DNA from 3 places in the Streptomyces sp. NRRL F-5755 genome. Region 3 is predicted to be linked to each of the others. Evidence: riboswitches for the same ligand, from Rfam matches in the RefSeq annotation. Region 3 holds a riboswitch; each other region holds the start of a gene.

Region 1 (6,939 bases), on a different contig from region 3:
GTCCTGCTCGAATTCGAGGGCGACGGCGGCCAGTTCCTGGAGGTTCTCGATGCGGGTCTCGTCCTGCGGGTCGGTCGAGGACTGGAGCTCGGCCAGATAGCCCGTACGCTCCAGGACCGCCTCCAGGACAGTGGCGGGGCCCGCGCCGGACTCGACGATGGTCCGCAGCTCCTCCATGAGCGTGTTGAAGCGCTTGACGGCGTTGGCGGAGCGCGCGGCCATGCCGTACGCCTCGTCGACGCGGCGCAGCGCCTGCGGGAAGGTGATCTTCTCGCGGGCGGACAGCGCGTCGATCATCGCCTCGGCGCGCTCGCCGATGCCGCGCTTGGGCACGTTCAGGATGCGGCGCAGCGGGACGGTGTCCTCGGGGTTGGCGAGGACGCGCAGGTACGCGAGGACGTCGCGGACCTCCTTGCGCTCGTAGAAGCGCACACCGCCGACGACCTTGTAGGGCAGGCCGACCCGGATGAAGATCTCTTCGAAGACGCGGGACTGGGCGTTGGTGCGGTAGAAGACCGCGACATCGCCCGCCTTGGCGTCGCCCGCGTCGGTCAGCCGGTCGATCTCGTCGGCGACGAACTGGGCCTCGTCGTGCTCGGTGTCGGCGACGTAGCCGATGATGCGGGGGCCCTCGCCGGCGTCCGTCCACAGGTTCTTGGGGCGGCGGTTCTCGTTGCGCTCGATGACGGCGTTGGCGGCGCTGAGGATCGTCTGGGAGGAGCGGTAGTTCTGCTCCAGCATGATCGTCGTGGCGTCCGGATAGTCCTCCTCGAACTGGAGGATGTTACGGATCGTGGCGCCGCGGAACGCGTAGATCGACTGGTCGGCGTCACCGACCACGCACAGCTCACCGGCCGACTCGGCAGGCCCCACCAGCTCCCGTACGAGGGTGTACTGGGCGTGGTTGGTGTCCTGGTACTCGTCGACGAGGACGTGCCGGAAGCGGCGGCGGTAGTGATCGGCGACATCGGGGAACGCCTGGAGGAGGTTGACCGTGGTCATGATGATGTCGTCGAAGTCCAGGGCGTTGGCCTCCCGCAGCCGGGCCTGGTACATCGTGTACGCCTCGGCCACCGACTTCTCGAACCCGTCGGCAGCCTGCTGCGCGAAGGTCTCCTCGTCGATGAGCTCGTTCTTGAGGTTGGAGACCTTGGCGCTGAAGGACTTGGGCGGGAACCGCTTGGGGTCGAGGTCCAGATCCCGGCAGACCAGGGCCATCAGGCGCTTGGAGTCGGCCGCGTCGTAGATCGAGAAGGACGACGTGAAGCCCAGCTTCTTGGACTCGCGGCGCAGGATGCGCACGCACGCGCTGTGGAAGGTGGAGACCCACATGGCGTTCGCACGGGGGCCCACCAGGTCCTCGACGCGCTCCTTCATCTCGCCCGCGGCCTTGTTGGTGAAGGTGATCGCGAGGATCTGGCCGGGGTGCACACCGCGGGCGCCGAGCAGGTGCGCGATGCGGTGCGTCAGGACGCGGGTCTTGCCGGAGCCGGCGCCCGCGACGATGAGCAGCGGCCCGCCGCTGTGCACCACGGCGGCCTTCTGCTGGTCGTTCAGCCCCTCCAGGAGGGCGGCGGGGTCCACCGCGGGGCGGGGGGCGCCGTCGCGGTAGTACGGGTCGCGGCCCGGGCCCACGGCGTGCGGGATGCCGCCGGGCACGTCGAAGCGCCCGCCGAACAGGTCGGCCGGGATCTCCTCCTGTGCCGGACCGCTCTCGTCCTCGGGAGGCGGCGGGGGCCCCTCATCCGTGGGTTCGAGGTCCGCCAGGAAACTGTCGTCAAAGAGGCTGCTCATCGCCCATCGAGTGTAGGCCGCCGCACTGACAGCCCGGCCCGAACCGCGAAAACCGGCCGTGTGACCTGGCCCGCCTCCCCCGGCGGGTGGCGGGCGTCACAGGACACGCACCGGTCGCGGAAAGATCACGAAAAGGTTTCGGGCATATCGCACATCAGCCTTCCCAGGAGCCACACGGGTTGGCTACCGTGCTCGCTCGGGCAGCCCGCCGTCCCCGCGGTCGAACAGCGTCCGCACGGGCCGCCCCCGCCGAGTCCGGCCCTGCCGCCAGGCATCCGGAGCCGGGGACCCACACGTACCACCGGGGTGAATCGGCCGGTACGGCGCGAGGTGCCGGGGCACGCGCCCCCAGGACCTCTCCCGCAGCCGTACAGGCCGTAGGGCAAGCCTTCCGCAGTGGCCCGAACCCGACAGCTAACCCGGTAGGCGGTCCACGGAAGGAGGCGCCGACCTTGGCGTCGCACCGCAAGCCGCGCACCCGCATACTCACCTCCCCCGGTAGCCGACGTACGGCCGCCGGGCTCACCACCGCAGCCCTCGCCTCGGTCACCCTGCTCTCGCAGACGGCCGAAGCCGCGCCGAGCCAGCCGAAGCAGTCCATCGAAGAGGTCAAGCAGAAGGTCGACGACCTCTACCGGCAGGCCGAAGTGGCGACCCAGAAGTACAACGCCGTCAAGGAGCAGGCCGACGAGCAGCGCGGCACCGTCGACCGCCTCCTGGACGACACCGCACGGCGCACCCAGAAGATGAACGACGCCCGGCGCCAGTTGGGCACGTACGCCGCGGCCCAGTACCGCAGCGGCGGCATCAGCCCGACCGCGCAGCTGCTCCTGGCCCGTAACCCGCAGCAGTTCGCGGACCGCAGCCACCTGATGGACCAGCTGACCGGCGCGCAGAAGAAGGCCGTCAGCGACTATCAGGAGCAGCAGGCCAAGGCCGTACGCCAGCGGGCCGAGGCGTCCCGGAGCCTGGAGCGGCTCACCGAGACGCAGGCATCCCTGAAGGAGTCCAAGAAGGACGTCCAGGCCAAGCTGGCCGAGGCCCGGCAGCTGCTGTCCCGGCTGACCGCCCAGGAGAAGGCGCGGCTGGCGGAGCTGGAGCGCAAGAAGGAGGCCGAGGCCAAGCGCAAGGCCGAGGAGCTGGCCCGTAAGCAGGCCGAGAAGGAGCGCAAGGAGCGGGAGGACCGCAAACAGCACGACAATCCGGACCCGGGCACCGGAACGCCGGATGGCGGTTCCGGCGGGTCCGGTGGCTCCGGCAGCGGTACGTCCGACGGTTCGTACGCGACCAAGGCCGCCAAGGCGCTCGCGTTCGCCCGCGCGCAGATGGGCAAGCCGTACGTCTGGGGCGCGACGGGCCCGAACTCCTACGACTGCTCCGGCCTGACGCAGGCGGCCTGGAAGGCGGCGGGCGTCTCGCTGCCCCGTACGACCTGGGACCAGGTGAAGGCCGGCGACCGGGTGGCGACCAAGGACCTCAAGCCCGGTGACCTGGTGTTCTTCTACAACGACATCAGCCACGTCGGCATGTACATCGGCGACGGCAAGATGATCCACGCCCCCAAGCCGGGGGCCAGTGTGCGGGTCGAGTCGATCTACTACATGCCGATCTACGGGAGCGTGCGGCCGGCATGAGAAGAGGGCCGTGGGGTGCGCCCCACGGCCCTCGGCAGGTCCTCAGCGGTTGCTGCTCACGTCCACAGCAGCGCGATGAAGATGTTGACCACCGTCAGCAGCCCCACCGCCAGGAAGAAGGGCTTCTCCACCTTCTCCTCGTCGCGCTTCACGTAGACCAGGCCCAGGATCACGACCAGTACGGCGAGCTTCACGCCCAACTTGATGTTGTTGAGCGAGTGGTCCTGGGCCTGGTTGAGGCCGACCAGGATGACGCCGGTCACCAGCATCGTCAGCGCGCCGTGCAGCATGGCCGGCACGAAGCGGGCGGTGCCCGCGCTCATCGGCTTCAGCTGGGTCAGGAAGCCGCCGAGCAGCGACGCGATGCCGATGATGTGCAGACCCACGAAGACCTTGGTCACTACGTCCATAGTGGTGGATCGTAGCCCTCGCCTACCACGGCTTCGTACTCAGGTCCGCCTCTCTTCCACTCCGGTCGGAGTCCGCTTCCGTCATGCCTTCGAGACGTGCGGCAACGGGCAGGCGTACACACCGACAGGGCGAGAACGAGCAATACCCGTCAACCCGTCCCCCTTTTGTGGTGCCGAGGTTTAGCGTCCTCAATCAGGCGGCCGACTCCCCACCGCCGCCGGATTCCGCCCCGGCGGTCGTCGGCCGTCCCCGCCGAGAGGAACGGCGGCGGCCCGCTCCCCCTGTTACGGGTCGCCGCCGGACCCAGGAAGGCGGGCGCCGGAACGACGAAGCCTCTGTCCGTACGATGACCCGCCTTAAGATCGGCCGTATGAACCTCCCTATAGATACGGCCGGTTCGCACTTTCCCTCCCCCTCCTCCCCTCCCCCCGCCGTGCACCCGGACCTCGTCCGGACCTGGGTGCACGGCTTGGCGCGGTGCCGTGGCGCCGTGCCCCCCGTCGCAGTCCACGGCGGCTTCTACGTCGAGGTCCGTGTCCCCGTCTGGTCGCACCGCTACGTCTTCCCCGCCGCCGACCCGGGCGTCCTCCGCGACCTCACCGCATCGATCACCACCCCCAACCTGTGGATCAACGTCTGCGCCCCGCGCTCGGAAGTCGCCCCCGTCCTGCCTGCCACCTGGGAGATCACCGAGCCGCAGTTCCTGATGTCGGCCGCTCTGCCCCCGGTGCCCGCCCCTGTGGCGGCGCCGGCCGGCTACACCGTCGAGACGGCGGACGAGGACGGCACCGGCGTCTACCAATGCCGCGTTCTGGACGCTGCCACCGGCCATCTCGCCGCCCGGGGACGGGCCGGTCTCACCGACGCCTCCGCGCCCCCGTCGGCGGTCTTCGACATGATCAGCACCTGTGCGGCGCACCGCCGTCGTGGCCTGGGCCGCCTCGTCATGAACGCGCTGACGGCCCACATGGTCCGGCTGGGCGCCGCCCGCGGCATCCTCGTGGCCAGCCCCGCCGGGCGGGCCCTCTACCGGTCCCTGGGGTGGCGGCTGCACGCCCCGGTCACGGCCGTACGCCTGCCGCCTGCGGCGGAGGACAGCGCCACCGGCTAGCGCCGACGGTCGGGGCCGGCCTGACGGCGGGTCGCGTGGAGCGAGCCGAGCAGGTCGAGGGCCTGGGCGCTGGGGCTGCCCGGTTCGGCGTGGTAGATGACGAGTTGCTGGCCGGGGGCGTCGCGTACGTCGAACGCCTGGTAGGTGAGCGTGAGCGGGCCGACGTCCGGGTGCAGGAGGCGCTTGGCGTCCCGGGTCTTGCCGCGCACGCTGTGGGCGTTCCAGAGGCGGGCGAAGTCCGCGCTCTGTCCGGTGAGGGTACGGACGATTTCGCGCAGCCGTGGGTGGTCCGGGTCGTAGCCCGCCGCCTGGCGCAGGTTGGCGACGGTGGCCTGGGCCGCCCGGTCCCAGTCCGTGTAGAAGTCCCGGCCCGCGGGGTCGGCGAAGGTCATAAGGGCCAGGTTGCCCGCGGGCTTGAACGGGGCGTAGAGGGCGTCGGCCAGAGCGTTGGTGGCCAGGATGTCCAGGGCAACGCCTAGGACGAGCGCCGGGGTGTTCGGGTAGCCGTCCATCAGCTGGCGCAGCGCAGGACTGACCTGCTCTGCGGCCCGGGTGGCGGCCTGGTGGTCCGGGGCGACCCCGGCCAGCCGGTACAGGTGTGCGCGGGCGTCCGCGTCGAGGTGCAGCGCGCGGCTGAGGGCGTCGAGTACCTGCGCCGAGGGATTGCGTTCGCGCCCCTGTTCCAGGCGCGTGTAGTAGTCGGCGCTCACTCCGGTCAGGACGGCGACCTCTTCGCGGCGCAGTCCGGCGACCCTGCGGGCCCCGTAACTCGCCATGCCCACGTCCTCCGGTCGCAGCCCGGCGCGGCGTCCGCGCAGGAAGTCCCCCAGGTGGTTGTCGTCCATGCGGCCAGGCTAGGCGGCGGTCCGGCGGGGTGCCTGGGTGTGCTGCACCCAGGCAGTCCACGTCCTGGTTGCTCGCTGCTGACCTGCGGAGACTCGGCGGAGCGGGTCGGAACCGGCCCGGCAATCAGTAGTCAGCAGTACGAGCAGCAAGGACCGTTCCATGGCAAGGCTTCGGCTCGACGGCAAGGTCGCATTGATCACCGGTGCCACCGGCGGCATCGGCAGGGAGACCGCCGAACTCTTCGCCCGGGAGGGCGCCCGGCTGGTGATCACCGATGTCGCCGAGGGCCCGCTGCGCGACCTGGCGGACCGGATCGAGGCGTACGGCGCGGAAGTCGCCGCCGTACGCCTCGATGTCTCCGCGGCACGGGAGTGGGACGACGTGATCACCGTCGTACGCGACCGGTTCGGTGCCCTGGACGTCCTCGTGAACCTCGCCGGCATCGTGGACTGGCCGGGCATCGAGGACACCCGGGAGGAGGCCTGGGATCGCGTCATCGACGTGAACCAGAAGGGCACGTGGCTCGGCATGAGGGCGGCGATGCCGCTCCTGCGGGCGAGCGGCAACGCGTCGGTGATCAACACCTCGTCGGTGCTCGGGCTCGTGGGAAGCGGCTCGGCGGCGGCCTACCAGGCGTCCAAGGGAGCGGTACGGCTGCTCAGCAAGACCGCCGCGGTCGAGTACGCGCGGCAGGGCGTACGGGTCAACTCCGTGCACCCCGGGGTGATCGCCACGCCCATGATCCAGGAAATCCTGGACGAGCAGGGCGACCAGCAGCCGGACATCCGGCGCACCCCGATGCGACGGGCCGGCCGGGCCGATGAGATCGCGTCCGCGATTCTCTTCCTGGCCTGCGACGAGTCCTCGTTCGTCACCGGCTCGGAGCTGGTGGTGGACGGCGGGCTGACGGCGCACTGAGTGCCGTATCCGAGTGACGCCCGAATTCCCCTGCATTTCTTCCTAAGGACCCTCCATGAATTCCGCATCCGCATCCACACCCACATCCACACCCACCGAAGCCCCCGAGTTCGCCGGAAAGGTCGCCCTCGTCACCGGGGCCGCGCGTGGCGTCGGCAAGGAGACGGTGGGGCTGCTCGTCGCCCGTGGCGCGCGCGTCGTCGCCGTGGACGTACGCCCTGAGGT
Region 2 (6,939 bases), on a different contig from region 3:
CGCCAGCGTGCCGTTGACGAGCGCTTCGGTCAGCGCGCCGTGGATGCGTTCCCGCAGCGTGTGGCGGTCGTCGGCGGCGGCCTTCGGCGGCAGGGGCGTCAGGTGGGACAAGTCGGGCATCAGGCGTCCTCTGCGGGGCGTTGCGGCGTACAGCGGCCATTCTGCACGCCGCCCCCCCGGGACGGCTCCGGCCGGGCGCGTCGGCCGAAGCCCTCCCGTACGTGACTCAGCGGCCGGGCGTACCGCGCTTGCAGAGGTTGTGGACCTTGCCGTCGATGTCGTCCACGGAGAACATGTCGCAGCCGCCCCGCCGGTTGGAGAAGATGTAGCGCTGCTTGAGCTGCGGGTGCAGCGGGTTGCCCAGCGAGACGAACTGGAAGGCGTGGCCGCGGTGCCCGGCCCTCCTCAGTTCGTCGTACGCGCGGGCCGGCGTCAGCCGCGGCCCCTTGATCGGGGCGTTGTCCAGCCACGCGCCCCGGCCCGGCCGCGGCTGTCCGATGGGGCCGCCGAGCACGGCGTCGATGTACGCGCCCAGGACCGGCTTGGCGCCTCGGTGACGGGGCGGTACTTCGTAGATGAACCGCCAGTGGTCCACCTTCGCCATGTTCGTGGTGGGGCCGCCCGGCGCGCGCCCGAACGCGGACACCAGCCGCGCGCCGGGATAGACGGCGCGCACCTTGTGCGTCGCCCGGCTGTAGGTGAGGCGCCACGAGGCGTGGGCCCGGTCGTCGGCCTGGTGGCGCGCCGGGTTCTCGTGGGTGGCGGAGGGGCCGCTCGCCGGCGGGACGGGGGCGGCGGAGGAGGTGGTGGCGCTGCCGAGGGCGGTGGTCGCGGTGAGGGCCGCGGCCCCCAGAAGGACGCGTATGCGCATGATGCGGTTCTCCCTGTCGAGGGGGTTGGGGTACTCCCAGGGCAGCCGATGCGCGGCCAGGACGCACGGCCGGTGCAGGCATTCGCGTGACGCGGGGGAAGCAGGCGGTCACTCCGGGCTTACGGCAGCAAGGGGGGCGTACGGGCGGTCAGGGACCACCGCGAGGCCGGGCCGCGCCGGTCTCGACAACAGGCGTGTACACCTCACAGCCAGTCAGTTCGCCCGCATTTCGGAGCCACTGACGCCCCATGAGCCGTTTCGCTCTCAGCGAGCGCCCGGCACTTCACCCCCGGCAGCCATTGCCTTCGGCACCGGAACCATGCTCCCATCAAGCTCTACGTACGTTCTGTACATTCTTTACAGATGGACAGCGAAGAGGAGTCCCCATGAACCGCCCCGAGGCCCGATATGTCCTCCCGGAGTTCACCGAGCGCACCTCGTACGGGGCCCGGACCATGGACCCGTACTCCAAGCTGCTCAGCGAGCGGATCATCTTCCTCGGCACACCGATCGACGACACCGCGGCCAACGACGTGATCGCGCAGCTCATGCACCTCGACTACGACGCGCCCGACCGGGACATCTCGCTCTACATCAACTCGCCCGGCGGCTCGTTCACCGCGATGACCGCGATCTACGACTCGATGCAGTTCGTGGGCTGCGACGTCGAAACCATCTGCCTGGGGCAGGCGGCCTCCGCCGCCGCGGTGCTGCTGGCGGCCGGTACGCCCGGCAAGCGCCTCGCCCTGCCGGGCGCCCGGATACTCATCCACCAGCCCTCGTTCGGCGAACCGGTGCAGGGCCAGGCCGACGACCTGCGCATCCAGGCCGACGAACTGCTGCGCACGCGCGCGCTGCTGGAGGAACTGCTCGCGAAGCACACCGGCCGGCCCGTCGAGCAGATCACCGAAGACCTCGAACGCGACAAGATCCTCGACGCCGCGGCCGCCGTCGAGTACGGGCTGATCGACGGACTCACCCGCAGCCGCAAGCCGCGCCCGGCGGCACTCGGCGCGAGGTGAGCCGGGATGCTGCCACCCGAACTGCCGCCGCTGCCCGCACTGACCCGCGCCGAGGGCGAGTTCATCGACAGCTACTTGGCGGTCCTGGACCTGCTGGGCCGGATCAACCCGGCACGCGGCACGGACACCTACGGCGGGCTGCGTGCCGCACAGGCCCTGGTCGGCAAGTCCATCGCCCTGCGGGACGCGTTGACGCTGATGCACGACCGGGGTGAGAACGAGGTGCATTCCGGCACGCTGACGCAGGCCCTGCGCGTCCTGGACGGTGAGCGCCGCGCGCGGCTCGTTTCCGTACCCCCGGCGCGTAGCTGACCCGCGCCCTCACCGCGCGGCCGACGCCCGGAGTTGACGTCGCGCCGCGCGCATCCGGAGGGCGCTCGTACGGGGGTCGGGTGCCCTCCTCCCTGCCCACTGCCGCCTTTTGGGGCCCAACCGCCCCAACAGGAACGTGCCGGACGGGAGCGACAGAGCAGGACAGGAGGCGCCGGAGCACCCCAAGAGCACAGGAACATGCCGACACGGAGCCCGATCGGGCTCGCCCGAACGGCGTAGCCGCGGGGTCGCGCTCTGCGTCACACGGCTTGCGCGGCCTGCGTACGTGTCGCCCGGAACCCCCGGTTCCGGGCCTGGTACGCGAGTCCTCACCCTTCTCGGCGCCCCCGCGAAACGCCCACTGTCCACCTGAACGGCGCATACGTGACCAAACTCACATATCGCCGTTTCTGCTCGGAATCCGGGCGCCGGTTGCGCAACGATCGCTCCGACGACAAGCCCCCGCCACCGCGGTGGGGCGGTCCGGGCGGACGCCCAATCCTGCCGCCGTACCGGATGTCCGGTCGATGCGCCTGGATCGGCAGGAGCGGAGGACCCGAGCACGACGGGACCGGCGGCCACCGCGGCCGCACGGGCCCTTGGGGTGAAGTCGCCACCGCGACCGGGCATCTTCGCCTGCCCGAACCCGACAGGTACTCCTTCGTCGGCGGCTGACGAAGGGTTGCGCATGAGTGCGCGTACCACCATGTCCCCCCTGCTGGTGCGAGCCGGACTGGTGTCCGCCGTCGCACTGGCCACGGTCGGCGGAACACTGGTCGTACCGGGAGCCTCGGCGGAGGCCGAAGCCGCGTCGAGTTCGGCGGCGGCACTGCGGATAGCCGCCTCCAAGAAGGGCTCGCCGTACAAGTACGGGGCCACCGGGCCGTACCGTTTCGACTGCTCGGGGCTGACGCTGTACTCGTTCAAACGGGCCGGCAAGCGGCTCCCACGCACCGCGGCGGCCCAGTACAACCGCACCCGGCACCTGTCCGCATCCGCGCGCCGCCTCGGCGACCTGGTCTTCTTCCACTCGCGCCGAGGGGTGTACCACGTGGGCATCTACGCGGGCAACGGCAAGATCTGGCACGCGCCCAAGCCGGGCACCGTGGTGCGCCTGGAGCGCATCTGGTCGCGCAGCGTCTCGTACGGCAGGGTCCGCTGACGCGGCCGTACCGAGCTGTCCTGTAGACGGCCTGCAACTGTCCTGAAAGAGCGTGCGTACGGGGCCGGGTGCGCCCCGGGCCCCGTACCGGGGTACGCGCACCGGCGCCCGTACGCGCGTCAGGGCACCCGTCCGCACAGGAGCGCGTCAGGAATGTTCAACGCGTCGGTGGATACCCGGACACAATGGCCCCCCTCACCGAAGACGACCGGAACGCATCGCCCCGATCGCACCAGCAGTCCGGATCCGACCGGTACGCCGTGTGCGCGGACCGCAACGAGACGCCTTTGGAGCGCTACGACCGCAACTTCGGCGAACTGCTCCAGGAACTGCGCGTCCTGCAGACCGGGGTGCAGATCCTGTTCGCGTTCTTGCTGACGCTGGCCTTCACGCCGCGCTTCGTGTCCCTGGACACCACGCAACGCGCCTTCTACGTCGGTACGTTGCTGTTGGCCGTGCTGGCGACGCTGCTGCTCACGGCGCCGGCGGCGGTGCACCGGGTGCTGTTCCGGCGGCGCGCGAAGAGGCTGATCGTGGAGGTCTCGGCGCGTCTGACGGCGGCCGGCATGGCGGTGCTCGCGCTGGCGCTGGCCGGTGCCGTACTGCTCGTGGTCGACGTCGTGCTGGGACGCGGCGCGGGCGTGACGGCGGGGTCCGTGACGCTGGTGACCTGCGGCGGCCTGTGGGCGCTGCTGCCGCGCGTACTGGGGCACCGGAACGGGCACATCAAGCCGGCGGTGCGCGACTCGTCCTCCTGAGCCGTCCCGCTCGGAGAACCCCCGTGGTCGCCCGGGAGGCCGCCGGACACCGCGCGGTGGAAATCTTTTGTGACCTGGTCGTCCTTGCTTTGGCGACGGCGAACCGATGGAGTCTCCTTAGCACGTGAGGAGACCCATGCACACGCACCTGCCCCAGCCCCCGCACACCGGGACCGACTCGTGAACCTGCGCGGACTTCTGCGCCGCCGCTCCCCCGCCGCCCCCTGCCCGGCCTGCGGCAGCACGGACGTGCTGTGGGAGGACGAGGGGGTCTACGGCGCCGGCGAACTCCTGTGGTGGTGCGCCTCCTGCCTGCACCAATGGCATCCGGGCGATCTCGCGGGCGGGGAACCGGTGAACGGCGGTCCTGTACCGGGCGGTCCTGTGCCAGGCGCTCCCGTACAGGGCGGTCCCTTTCCGGGCTCTCCCGTACCAGGCGGTCCCGCGCCTTCCCCTGCGCCCGTATCCCCGCCGGCGTTCGCGCCTCCCCCGCCACCCACGGTTCCGCCCGCGCCTGCCGCTCCTCCCGTCACCACGGCTTCGGCCGTGCCCCCGGTCGCCGCGGCCCCGCCCGCCCCCGGGCCGGCCACCGTCGCCGAACGCGTCATGTACGCGGCCGGGCTCACGCCGCTCGTCCCCTGCCCCGGTGCCTACGAGCCGTGGCCGTGCCGCTGTTCCCGCTGCGGGCGGGAGAGCAGTCCTACGTACCGGCAGGGGCGGGGCGACGGCGTGGGCTGCGCGTGCGGCGGGGGCCGGCGCCGCAGGCCGCGCTTTCTCGCCAAGCCGTGAGGCGCCGCGGGGCGGGCCGGGCCGCTACGGAAGGAACAGCTTCCACGGCAGCGTGATCCACACCGTCTTGCCCCCGGCTTGCGTCGGCTCGACCGTGAGCTGTCCGCCGGACTCCGCCGTGAGGAAGCGGACGATCACCATGCCGCGCCCGTTGTCCTGCTGGACGGCCGCCGGCAGCCGCTTCGGCCAGCGCGGATGGTCGTCGGTGACCCCGATGCGCAGCCGCTCGTCGCGGTCGAGCCGGACATCGACGGTGAAGACCGGGGACCGGCCGAAGGTGTGCTGCACGGCGTTGGTGGCCAGCTCCGAGACGATCAGGCGCACGGTGTCGGCCGTCTCCGTCCGGTCCGGCAGGCCCCATTCGGCGAGCACACCCGTGACGTACCTGCGGGCCTCGGCGACCGAAGCCGGTGTGCTGGGCAGAGTGAGTGAGGATTCCTGATGGTCTGCCATCGCGACCCGTCCCTTTCCCACCGAGGCTCGGCTCCGGCCCGCCGCCGGAGGAAGCCGCCGTCGCTGTCCGGTCTTTTCGGCACCCTCGTCTCCGGCCTCGGACCGCTGCTGTGCGCCAGACTGCCACTCCTGCTGCGACTGTGACGGGTCATCCACCAAGATGTGCATATATCTGTCGCCCGAAGCAGTGAACTCTGCTACGCGAGACCGTATTTGCGCGGCACACTGTCGGATCGGAATCGGCCACCGGGGCCGGGTGCGCGCACGGGATGGCCTCGCGGAACGGGACGGAGGAACAGGCATGGGGCACGGGCCCGTGGTACGCCGTCGCAAGCTGGGTGCCGAATTACGGCGTCAGCGGGCGCTCGCCGGACTCACCAGCGGCGAGGCGGCCCGCCGGGTGGGATGGCACCAGTCCAAGGTCAGCCGCATCGAGACCGGGCGCAGCGGGGTGAAACCGGGCGATGTCGAACTGCTGCTGGACGTGTACGGCGTCCGGGACGCGGAGCTGCGCGCCCTGCTCGCGGCGCTGTGCGGGGGCGGCGCGCAGGACGGTACCGCCCGGCGGGGCTGGTGGCACACCCACCGGGACCTGTTGCCGCCGGAGTACCGGGACTTCATCAGCCTGGAGTTCGGGGCGTCGCGGGCGCGCACGCTGGAGACGACGGTGGTGCCGGGGCTGCTCCAGACGGCGGACTACGCGCGGACGGTGACCCGCGCGACGCTGTCGGACCTGCCCGCGCGGCAGATCGACGAGCTGGTGGAGGTGCGCATGGCCCGTCAGGAGGTGCTGCGGGGCGCGCGGCCGCTGGAGCTGTGGGCGGTGCTGGACGAGGCGGTGCTGCGGCGGGAGATCTCCTCGCCCCGGGTGATGGCGGCGCAGCTCCGCCACATTCTGGACATGGGGCAATTGCCGCATGTGCGACTACAGGTGCTGCCCTTCGCGGCCGGTGTGCACATCGGCATCACCGGCCCTTTCGTTATCTTCTCCTTTCCGCTCACTTCTGACTTGGATGTGGTTGTTCTCGACCATTTGACGAGTAGCCTCTACTTGGAACGTAAAGAGGACCTCAGGGCGTACAGCGATGCGTTCGACACGCTGCGGGGGCGCGCCCTCTCCTGCGAGAAGTCAGCGGAATTCATCGCCCGGGCCGCCGATACCTCATGGGCCGGCACCGGCGTCTGAGGAGGCACCATGTCAGTCCCGTCCGGGCACGCCCGGCCCCGCACCGTCCGGCCCGGCCTCCGGTGGCGGCGCAGCAGCCGCAGCACCGGGATGAACAACTGCGTCGAGACGGCCCGCATCGGCCCCGGGCTGCTCGCGGTGCGCGACTCGAAGAACACCGCGGGCCCGGCCCTGCTGTTCACCTCCGCCGCCTGGACGTCCTTCGTCGGCGGGCTGGCCGACCGCCGCTTCACCAAGGTGGGGTGAAACCGGTCCGCGAGGTGAGGTGAACCGGTCCGCCGTACGCAACGGGCGGCCGGCCCCTCTCAGGCGCCCGGCGCGGTGCGCAGGATCGTGCGGACCGCTTCGCGCGTCTGCCGTGCGGTCAGGTCCGCGCGGGCGGTCAG
Region 3 (6,939 bases):
ACTCGGAGCACCCCTCGTGAGCCCCTTCACAAGGTTGCGGGGGGCGTCTGCTACACTCCGCGCCTTCGTGATCGACGCCATAGCTCCAGAGGGGAACCACCGTACCCTCCGAAGCGTTGGACACCCTTGTTGATCAGGGATTGCGACCTCGGGAACGGCTGGACCACCCGTCCCGTAAGGATCTCTTTAACACCGCTGAAACCACACATTTTTGCGGCGCCAGGGGCCTACGGCCTCAGAAGTAGGGCCTGGTGCCCGGTTTGTGCGCCCGGTGGGCGGTTTTTTCATGTGAAGAGTTTCACGAAGTTTTTCGCGGAAGGGGGCCTTCAGCGGCCCTGAAGGGGTCTGGAGGGCCCTGGACGGGGCGGCCGGAGGGTGCTCCGGCGCCGCCCGGACGCCGGGCACCCGGGCGGCCGTCCCGCACGGCTTACGCGCAGCTCCAGGCGATCCCGTCCAGGATGTCGTGCTCCGAGACCACGACCTCCTCGGCGCCGATCCGTTCCATGATCGACAAGAGGACGAGGGCCCCCGCCGCGATGACGTCCACCCGGCCCGGGTGGATGGCCGGGATCTTGGCGCGCTCCTCGTGGGTGGTGGTGAGGAGGCGCTGGGTGATCTCGCGGACCTGGGAGAGGGGGATGCGGGAGTGGTGGATGGCGGCGGAGTCGTACTCCGACAGGTTCAGGGCGATGGCGGCGACGGTGGTGACCGAGCCGGCCAGGCCGACCAGGGTGCGGGCCTCGGCGAGGGGAACGGTTTCCGCTGCCTGGTCCAGGGCCCGGGCGAGGTCGGCCTTTATGGCGGCGACGCGGTCCTCGCCGGGCGGATCGGCGATGATCCTGCCGTCCTGTACGAGGTGGCGTTCGGTCATACGGACACAGCCGATGTCCACGGAGCGGGCGGCGCGTACGGCGTCCGAGCCGAGGACGAACTCGGTGGAGCCGCCGCCGATGTCGACGACCAGGTAGGGCGTCGCCAGGTCGGTGCGGCCGGTCAGTTCCTTCGTGGCCCCGGTGAAGGAGAACTCGGCCTCCTGGTCGCCGGTGATCACCTCGGGCTCGACGCCGAGGATGTCCCGCACACCGCGTACGAAGTCGTCGCGGTTCTCGGCGTCGCGGGAGGCGGAGGTGGCGACGAAGCGGAGCTTCTCGGCCCCCAGCTCACGGATGATCCCGGCGTACTCGCGGCAGGCCGCGAAGGTGCGCTCCAGCGCCTCGGGGGCCAGCCGGCCCGTACGGTCCACGCCCTGGCCCAGGCGCACGATCGTCATCCGGCGGTCCAGGTCCTTCAGCTCGCCGGTCGCCGGGTCGAGGTCGGCGACGAGCAGGCGGATGGAGTTGGTGCCGCAGTCGACGGCGGCGACGCGCCTCATTCGCCTTCTCCTTCGCCCGGCTCCTGGCAGGGGGTCACGCACGGGCCCTTGCGCCACCACTGCGGCAGCATCGCCAGCGCCTCGTCGCCGAGCGGGTTGACGCCGGGGCCCGCCGCCAGCGAGTGGCCGACCAGGACGTGCAGGCACTTGACCCGGTCCGGCATGCCGCCCGCGCTGGGGAAGCCCTGGAGCTCCTCGATCTCGTCGCGGCGCCGGATGTAGTCCTCGTGGGCGGCCCGGTACTTCGCGGCCAGCTCCGGGTCCCGGCCCAGCCGCTCGGTCATCTCCTTCATCACGCCGTTGGCCTCCAGCGTGCCGATCGCGGAGGCCGCGCGCGGGCAGGTGAGGTAGTAGAGCGTGGGGAAGGGGGTGCCGTCCTCCAGGCGCGGGGCGGTCTCGACGACGTCCGGCTGCCCGCAGGGGCAGCGGTGCGCGATGGCGCGCAGGCCGCGCGGCGGGCGGCCGAGCTGTTCCTTGAAGGCCGCGATGTCCGCCTCGGTCGGTTCGGTGCGCTCGGTCTGCGGCGGGGGCATGCGGTGTTCAGACACGGACATGATGCTTTCGGTTGTGTGGTGGTGCCGGGCTGGTGGGCGGGGCGGCTCAGGCGCCCCGGCCAGGCTACTTGTCGGCGGCGTCGAGGCCGTTCCAGATGTTGTCGTACCAGGGCCGTTCCGCGGCGCCCTGGCCCGTGCGCCGCTTCCCGTCGCCGGAGCCGTCCTGGACGATGTAGCCGGTCTCCCCCGGCATGACGTAGTGCAGATGCAGCCGGGCCTGCTGCCGTACGTACTCGGGGTCCTGCCAGCGGGCCTTCTCGTCGCGCAGTTCGTCGGCGCGCTGCCCGGCCCGCTCGGCCTGGCGGCGCTGGTCGGCGATCTCGGCGCGCTGCGAGATGTACTGCCGGGTGGGGTAGGCGAGGGCGACGACCAGGGAGCACAGGACCAGGGCGAGCAGCGCCGCGCGGCCGGTCAGGCGGCCGCGGCGGCGCGGGCGGGCGCGCTGGACGCGGGCGGCGGCCTGCTCGCCGAGCGCCTTGAGCCGGGTCGCGGTGGAGAACCGTTCCGCGGACACGTCGCCCTCCCTGGGTGAGCGGCCCGGGCCGGTGCGGCCCGGAGCACGTACGTCCCCGGCAACGGTACGGGACCGCCGCCGGGGACGTACGTCATTGACTGCCGCCGGGGCCGCGCGGCCCCGGAAGGATCAGCCCGATCAGCCCTTGCTGTGCCTGTCAGTCCGCAAGGCGGAAGCGCGGGAAGGCGGAGCGGCCCGCGTAGACCGCCGCGTCGTCGAGGATCTCCTCGATGCGCAGCAGCTGGTTGTACTTGGCGACGCGCTCGGAGCGGGCCGGGGCGCCGGTCTTGATCTGGCCGCAGTTGGTGGCGACGGCCAGGTCGGCGATGGTGACGTCCTCGGTCTCGCCGGAGCGGTGCGACATCATGCACTTGAAGCCGTTGCGCTGGGCCAGCTCGACGGCGTCCAGGGTCTCGGTCAGCGAACCGATCTGGTTGACCTTGACCAGCAGGGCGTTGGCGGAGCCCTCCTCGATGCCGCGGGCCAGGCGCTCCGGGTTGGTCACGAACAGGTCGTCGCCGACCAGCTGCACCTTGGTGCCCAGGCGGTCGGTGATGACCTTCCAGCCGTCCCAGTCGTCCTCGAACAGCGGGTCCTCGATGGAGACCAGCGGGTAGGCGTCGACCAGCTCCGCGTAGTACGCGGTCATCTGCTCGGCGGTGCGCTGCTGGCCCTCGAACTCGTAGACGCCGTCCTTGTAGAACTCGGAGGCGGCGACGTCCAGCGCGAGCGCGATGTCCTGGCCGGGGGTGTAGCCGGCCTCCTTGATGGCCTCCAGGATGAGGTCCAGGGCCTCGCGGTTGGAGCCGAGGTTCGGGGCGAAGCCGCCCTCGTCGCCCAGGCCGGTGGCCAGGCCCTTGCTCTTCAGCACCTTCTTGAGGGTGTGGTAGACCTCGGCGCCCCAGCGCAGCGCCTCGGAGAAGGACTCCGCGCCGATCGGGGCGATCATGAACTCCTGGATGTCCACGTTGGAGTCGGCGTGCGAGCCGCCGTTCAGGATGTTCATCATCGGGACCGGCAGCACGTGGGCGTTCGGGCCGCCCAGGTAGCGGAACAGCGGCAGGTCGCTGGCCTCGGAGGCGGCGTGCGCGACGGCCAGGGAGACGCCCAGGATGGCGTTGGCGCCGAGCGAGCCCTTGTTGTCGGTGGCGTCCAGGTCGAACATGGCCTGGTCGATCAGGCGCTGCTCGGTGGCGTCGTAGCCGACCAGCTCCGGGCCGATCTGCTCGATGACCGCGAGGACGGCCTTCTCCACGCCCTTGCCCAGGTAGCGGTTCGGGTCCCCGTCCCGCAGCTCGATGGCCTCGAAGGCGCCGGTGGAGGCGCCGGACGGAACGGCGGCACGGCCGGTGCTGCCGTCGTCGAGGCCGACCTCGACCTCGACCGTGGGATTGCCTCGCGAGTCGAGGATCTCGCGAGCTACGACGACGTCGATGGACGGCACGTTGTCTCCTTCATGGGTGTCTGGAGTTCTGCAGCACGAGCCTAACGGCCTCCCGGGGTTCCGCTCGCCGCCAGCCCGGCCCTTGGGACGAAAACACCCGCAAAGGCCCTGTTCACGGGACGTACGGGCGCAATGTTCGCTGTACGGGGAAGTGGGCGCGTGGGTGGTACGGGCCCGCTGCGGAGCCGGGCGGCCGGCGGAAAGGGAGAAGCCCCGCCGCGGCGCGTGCGGGGGTTCACACGCCGTGGCGGGGCGGTCTCACGGGATGAGCGGATTCCCGGTGCGAGCGGCCCGGCCCCGGGCGCGTGCCGTTCCGTGCGTACCGCCGTACGTACGGGGCGACACGGTCACCCGGGGGCCGTCGGGTTTCAGCGGGCTCAGACGGCCAGCTTCTGACCCGGGAAGATCAGGTTGGGGTTGCCGCCGATGACGGACTTGTTGTTCTCGTAGACCGACTTCCAGTTGGTGCCGTGGGAAGCGGCGATCTTGGCGAGGGTGTCACCGGACTTGACGGTGTAGTTGCCCTTGGGGTTCGACTTCGGCGTCGACTTGTGGGACGGGGCCGGGGTCTTGCGGGCCAGCTCCTCGCCCTGCTTACGGGCCTCGGACCGCGAGGAGTGCTGCGGCGCCGAGTAGGAGCGCTTCGACTTGTAGGACTTGTGGGAGCCCTGCGAGGAGCCGCCCTCGGCCGTGGCGTTCGAGTTGCCCTTGCCCAGGTGGCCGCCGGCGCAGGTCCAGGCGCCCGGGCCCTGGATGGCGAGCAGGCGCTCGGCCGCGGCGATCTGCTGGCTCTTGGAGGCCATGTCGGCGCGCGGGGCGTACTTGGTGCCGCCGGCGGCCTTCCAGCTGGAGTTGGTGAACTGCAGGCCACCGTAGTAGCCGTTGCCGGTGTTGATCGACCAGTTGCCGCCGGACTCGCACTGGGCGACGGCGTCCCAGTTGTTCGCGGCGGAGGCAGAGGTGGCGCCCATCAGCGGGACGGCCACAGCGGCACCGGCGACACCGGCCAGCGTGGCGACGCGGACGGCCTTGGAGGGACGGCGGTGCTTGCCCTTGGTGTTCAGCATGGTTCGTTTCCTCACCGACGCCTACGAGGTGAGCTGTCGGGTTCGGGCTGTGAGTGGCCCGGCCGCGTGAGCTTCCACGCGGCTTCACCCCAAGCCGGCTGTCCCGCTTCCGCGGGCGGGGCCGGCGACTTACCTTGGGTCCCCCGCTCCTGCCTTCGGCGCTGTCGCGACGTATGACCTCCGGCCACCGGCAGGATTCGGCGTGTGGCTGAAGGGCCCGCTTTGGCGAGCGATGAAGACGGTAAACACGAACGGCCCGCCGGTTCAAACCCCTACATCTGAGGCCAGTTGACCCTCAGACATCACAGGATCATCACATTTCCGCAGGTCGTCGCAGGTTTGGAAACAACGGACAGGGCGGACGGCGGGTTGCCGAACGAGATCCATGTCTCACTTTCACCAAACCGGTCAATTACTTACGAACCACTCGGTTCGGCGGTCAGATCAAGGCGCTGGCCAGGGTGGATGAGGTCCGGATCGCCCCCGATGACACCTTTGTTGGCCTTGTACAGCGCCGGCCAGCCCCCGGAGACCCCGCGGTCCTCGGCGATAACTGACAGGTTGTCACCCGGCCGCACGGTGTAGTCGCCGGGCGACGCCGGGTCCGTACGGTGCGCGTCACCGCCGCGCGACGGGTGCTCCCCGCCGGACCGGCCCGCGTCACCCGTGCCTCCGGTGCCCGTGGCGGGCCCCTCGTCCTCGCTGGGCTTGCCGCGGTGCTTGCCGCCCGGGGACGGAGGTGTGGTGGGCTCCGTGGCCTTGTCGCCGCCGGGAGTGGCCGGGTCGTCCGTACGGCCCGTACCGGACGGGTCCGGCGTACGGGACGCGTCGCCGCTGCGGGACGGGTCGGTCGGCGACGGCTTCGGCTCCGGGGTCCGCGTGCCGCCGGGCTCGGGCGTCCGGGACGGCTTGCCGGAGCCGGAGGGCGACGGCTCGGCGGGAGTGGAGGGGGAGGGCCTGGAGGAAGGGGCCGACGAGGAGGGCTCCGGCGACGGGGTGGTGCCCGGGTCCACGTCCGGTCTGCCACCGCCCTTCTTGAGCCCCGCGTTCACCGCGCAGCTCGGCCAGGTGTCCGGCCCCTGCGCGGCGAGGATCGACTCGGCGACGGCTATCTGCTGCGAGCGGCTGGCCAGGTCGGGGCGCGAGGCGTACGCCCCGCCGCCGTTCTTGTCCCACATCTCCTGGGTCAGCTGGAGGCCGCCGTAGAAACCGTTGCCGGAATTGGCGCTCCACACGCCACCGCTCTCGCACTGCGCGACCCGGTCCCAGGTGGCGGCGTCGGCCGCCTGCGCGTCGGCGGCGGCGAGCAGGGGCATGGCGAGGGCGCCGCCGGCGACTCCCGCCGTGACGAAGATGGCCGGAGCCTGACGGGGGCGACGGTGTCGGCCGGTCCCGGAGCGCATGCGGTTGCCTTTCGAGCGGCGGTTGAGTTGTCGTCGAAAGGCCGGGACCGTGGGCCGCACGGCCCGCCCCGGCCTTTCAGACGGATGAAAGTAGCGGTGCGGCCCGCTCGTCACAAGCCGGTGTAGCGGAGATCACGCTCAGGTCACGGCCTGACGTGGCGTCACTTCCGTACGGGGTATGGCGTCACTTCCGTATAAGCGGAACCATCACTTCCGTACGGGTGTGAACCCCACCGGCAGGGCTCGCAGCCCCCGCATGATCAGTCCGCCGCGCCACCGCAGATCGTCCGGGTCGGCGGCGAGTTCCAGGTCCGGCAGCCGGGTCAGCAGCGTGGCGATGGCGGTCCGGCCTTCGAGGCGGGCCAGCGGCGCGCCCAGGCAGTAGTGGATGCCGTGGCCGTAGCCGAGGTGCTGGTTGTCGCGGCGGGTCAGGTCCAGTACGTCCGGTTCCGCGAAGCGCCGCGGGTCGCGGTCGGCGGCGGCGAGCACGACCAGGACCGGGTCGCCCTCGGCGATGCGCTGCCCGCCCAGGGTCAGGTCCCTGGTCGCGAAGCGCCAGGTGGCCAGCTCGACCGGGCCGTCGTA

What was found. Region 3 has a riboswitch for cyclic di-AMP ahead of ADK86_RS14210 (transglycosylase family protein). Riboswitches for the same ligand answer to the same signal wherever they lie in the genome.
Region 1: it holds a riboswitch for cyclic di-AMP, as region 3 does, so the genes downstream of both, ADK86_RS15990 (NlpC/P60 family protein) here and ADK86_RS14210 (transglycosylase family protein) in region 3, are expected to answer to the same signal.
Region 2: it holds a riboswitch for cyclic di-AMP, as region 3 does, so the genes downstream of both, ADK86_RS33230 (C40 family peptidase) here and ADK86_RS14210 (transglycosylase family protein) in region 3, are expected to answer to the same signal.

Annotation. Positions count from the first base shown of each region.
Region 1 covers NZ_LGCW01000161.1:889-7,827, reverse strand. The annotation lists gene pcrA (DNA helicase PcrA) at 1-1,794, opposite strand, end outside; cyclic di-AMP (ydaO/yuaA leader) riboswitch at 2,047-2,239, shown strand; gene ADK86_RS15990 (NlpC/P60 family protein) at 2,247-3,428, shown strand; gene ADK86_RS15985 (hypothetical protein) at 3,485-3,838, opposite strand; gene ADK86_RS15980 (GNAT family N-acetyltransferase) at 4,330-4,950, shown strand; gene ADK86_RS15975 (helix-turn-helix domain-containing protein) at 4,947-5,795, opposite strand; gene ADK86_RS15970 (SDR family NAD(P)-dependent oxidoreductase) at 5,956-6,714, shown strand; gene ADK86_RS15965 (SDR family NAD(P)-dependent oxidoreductase) at 6,770-6,939, shown strand, end outside.
Region 2 covers NZ_LGCW01000298.1:31,949-38,887, reverse strand. The annotation lists gene ADK86_RS33250 (GntR family transcriptional regulator) at 1-120, opposite strand, end outside; gene ADK86_RS33245 (hypothetical protein) at 227-871, opposite strand; gene ADK86_RS33240 (ATP-dependent Clp protease proteolytic subunit) at 1,258-1,893, shown strand; gene ADK86_RS33235 (hypothetical protein) at 1,900-2,205, shown strand; cyclic di-AMP (ydaO/yuaA leader) riboswitch at 2,726-2,890, shown strand; gene ADK86_RS33230 (C40 family peptidase) at 2,894-3,367, shown strand; gene ADK86_RS33225 (DUF6328 family protein) at 3,553-4,125, shown strand; gene ADK86_RS33220 (ATP-binding protein) at 4,939-5,367, opposite strand; gene ADK86_RS33215 (helix-turn-helix domain-containing protein) at 5,669-6,553, shown strand; gene ADK86_RS33210 (DUF397 domain-containing protein) at 6,563-6,799, shown strand; gene ADK86_RS33205 (8-amino-7-oxononanoate synthase) at 6,859-6,939, opposite strand, start outside.
Region 3 covers NZ_LGCW01000115.1:80,255-87,193, reverse strand. The annotation lists gene ADK86_RS14230 (Ppx/GppA phosphatase family protein) at 428-1,372, opposite strand; gene ADK86_RS14225 (DUF501 domain-containing protein) at 1,369-1,905, opposite strand; gene ADK86_RS14220 (FtsB family cell division protein) at 1,991-2,440, opposite strand; gene eno (phosphopyruvate hydratase) at 2,598-3,884, opposite strand; gene ADK86_RS14210 (transglycosylase family protein) at 4,262-4,951, opposite strand; cyclic di-AMP (ydaO/yuaA leader) riboswitch at 4,955-5,164, opposite strand; gene ADK86_RS14205 (transglycosylase family protein) at 5,368-6,354, opposite strand; gene ADK86_RS14200 (cytochrome P450 family protein) at 6,562-6,939, opposite strand, start outside.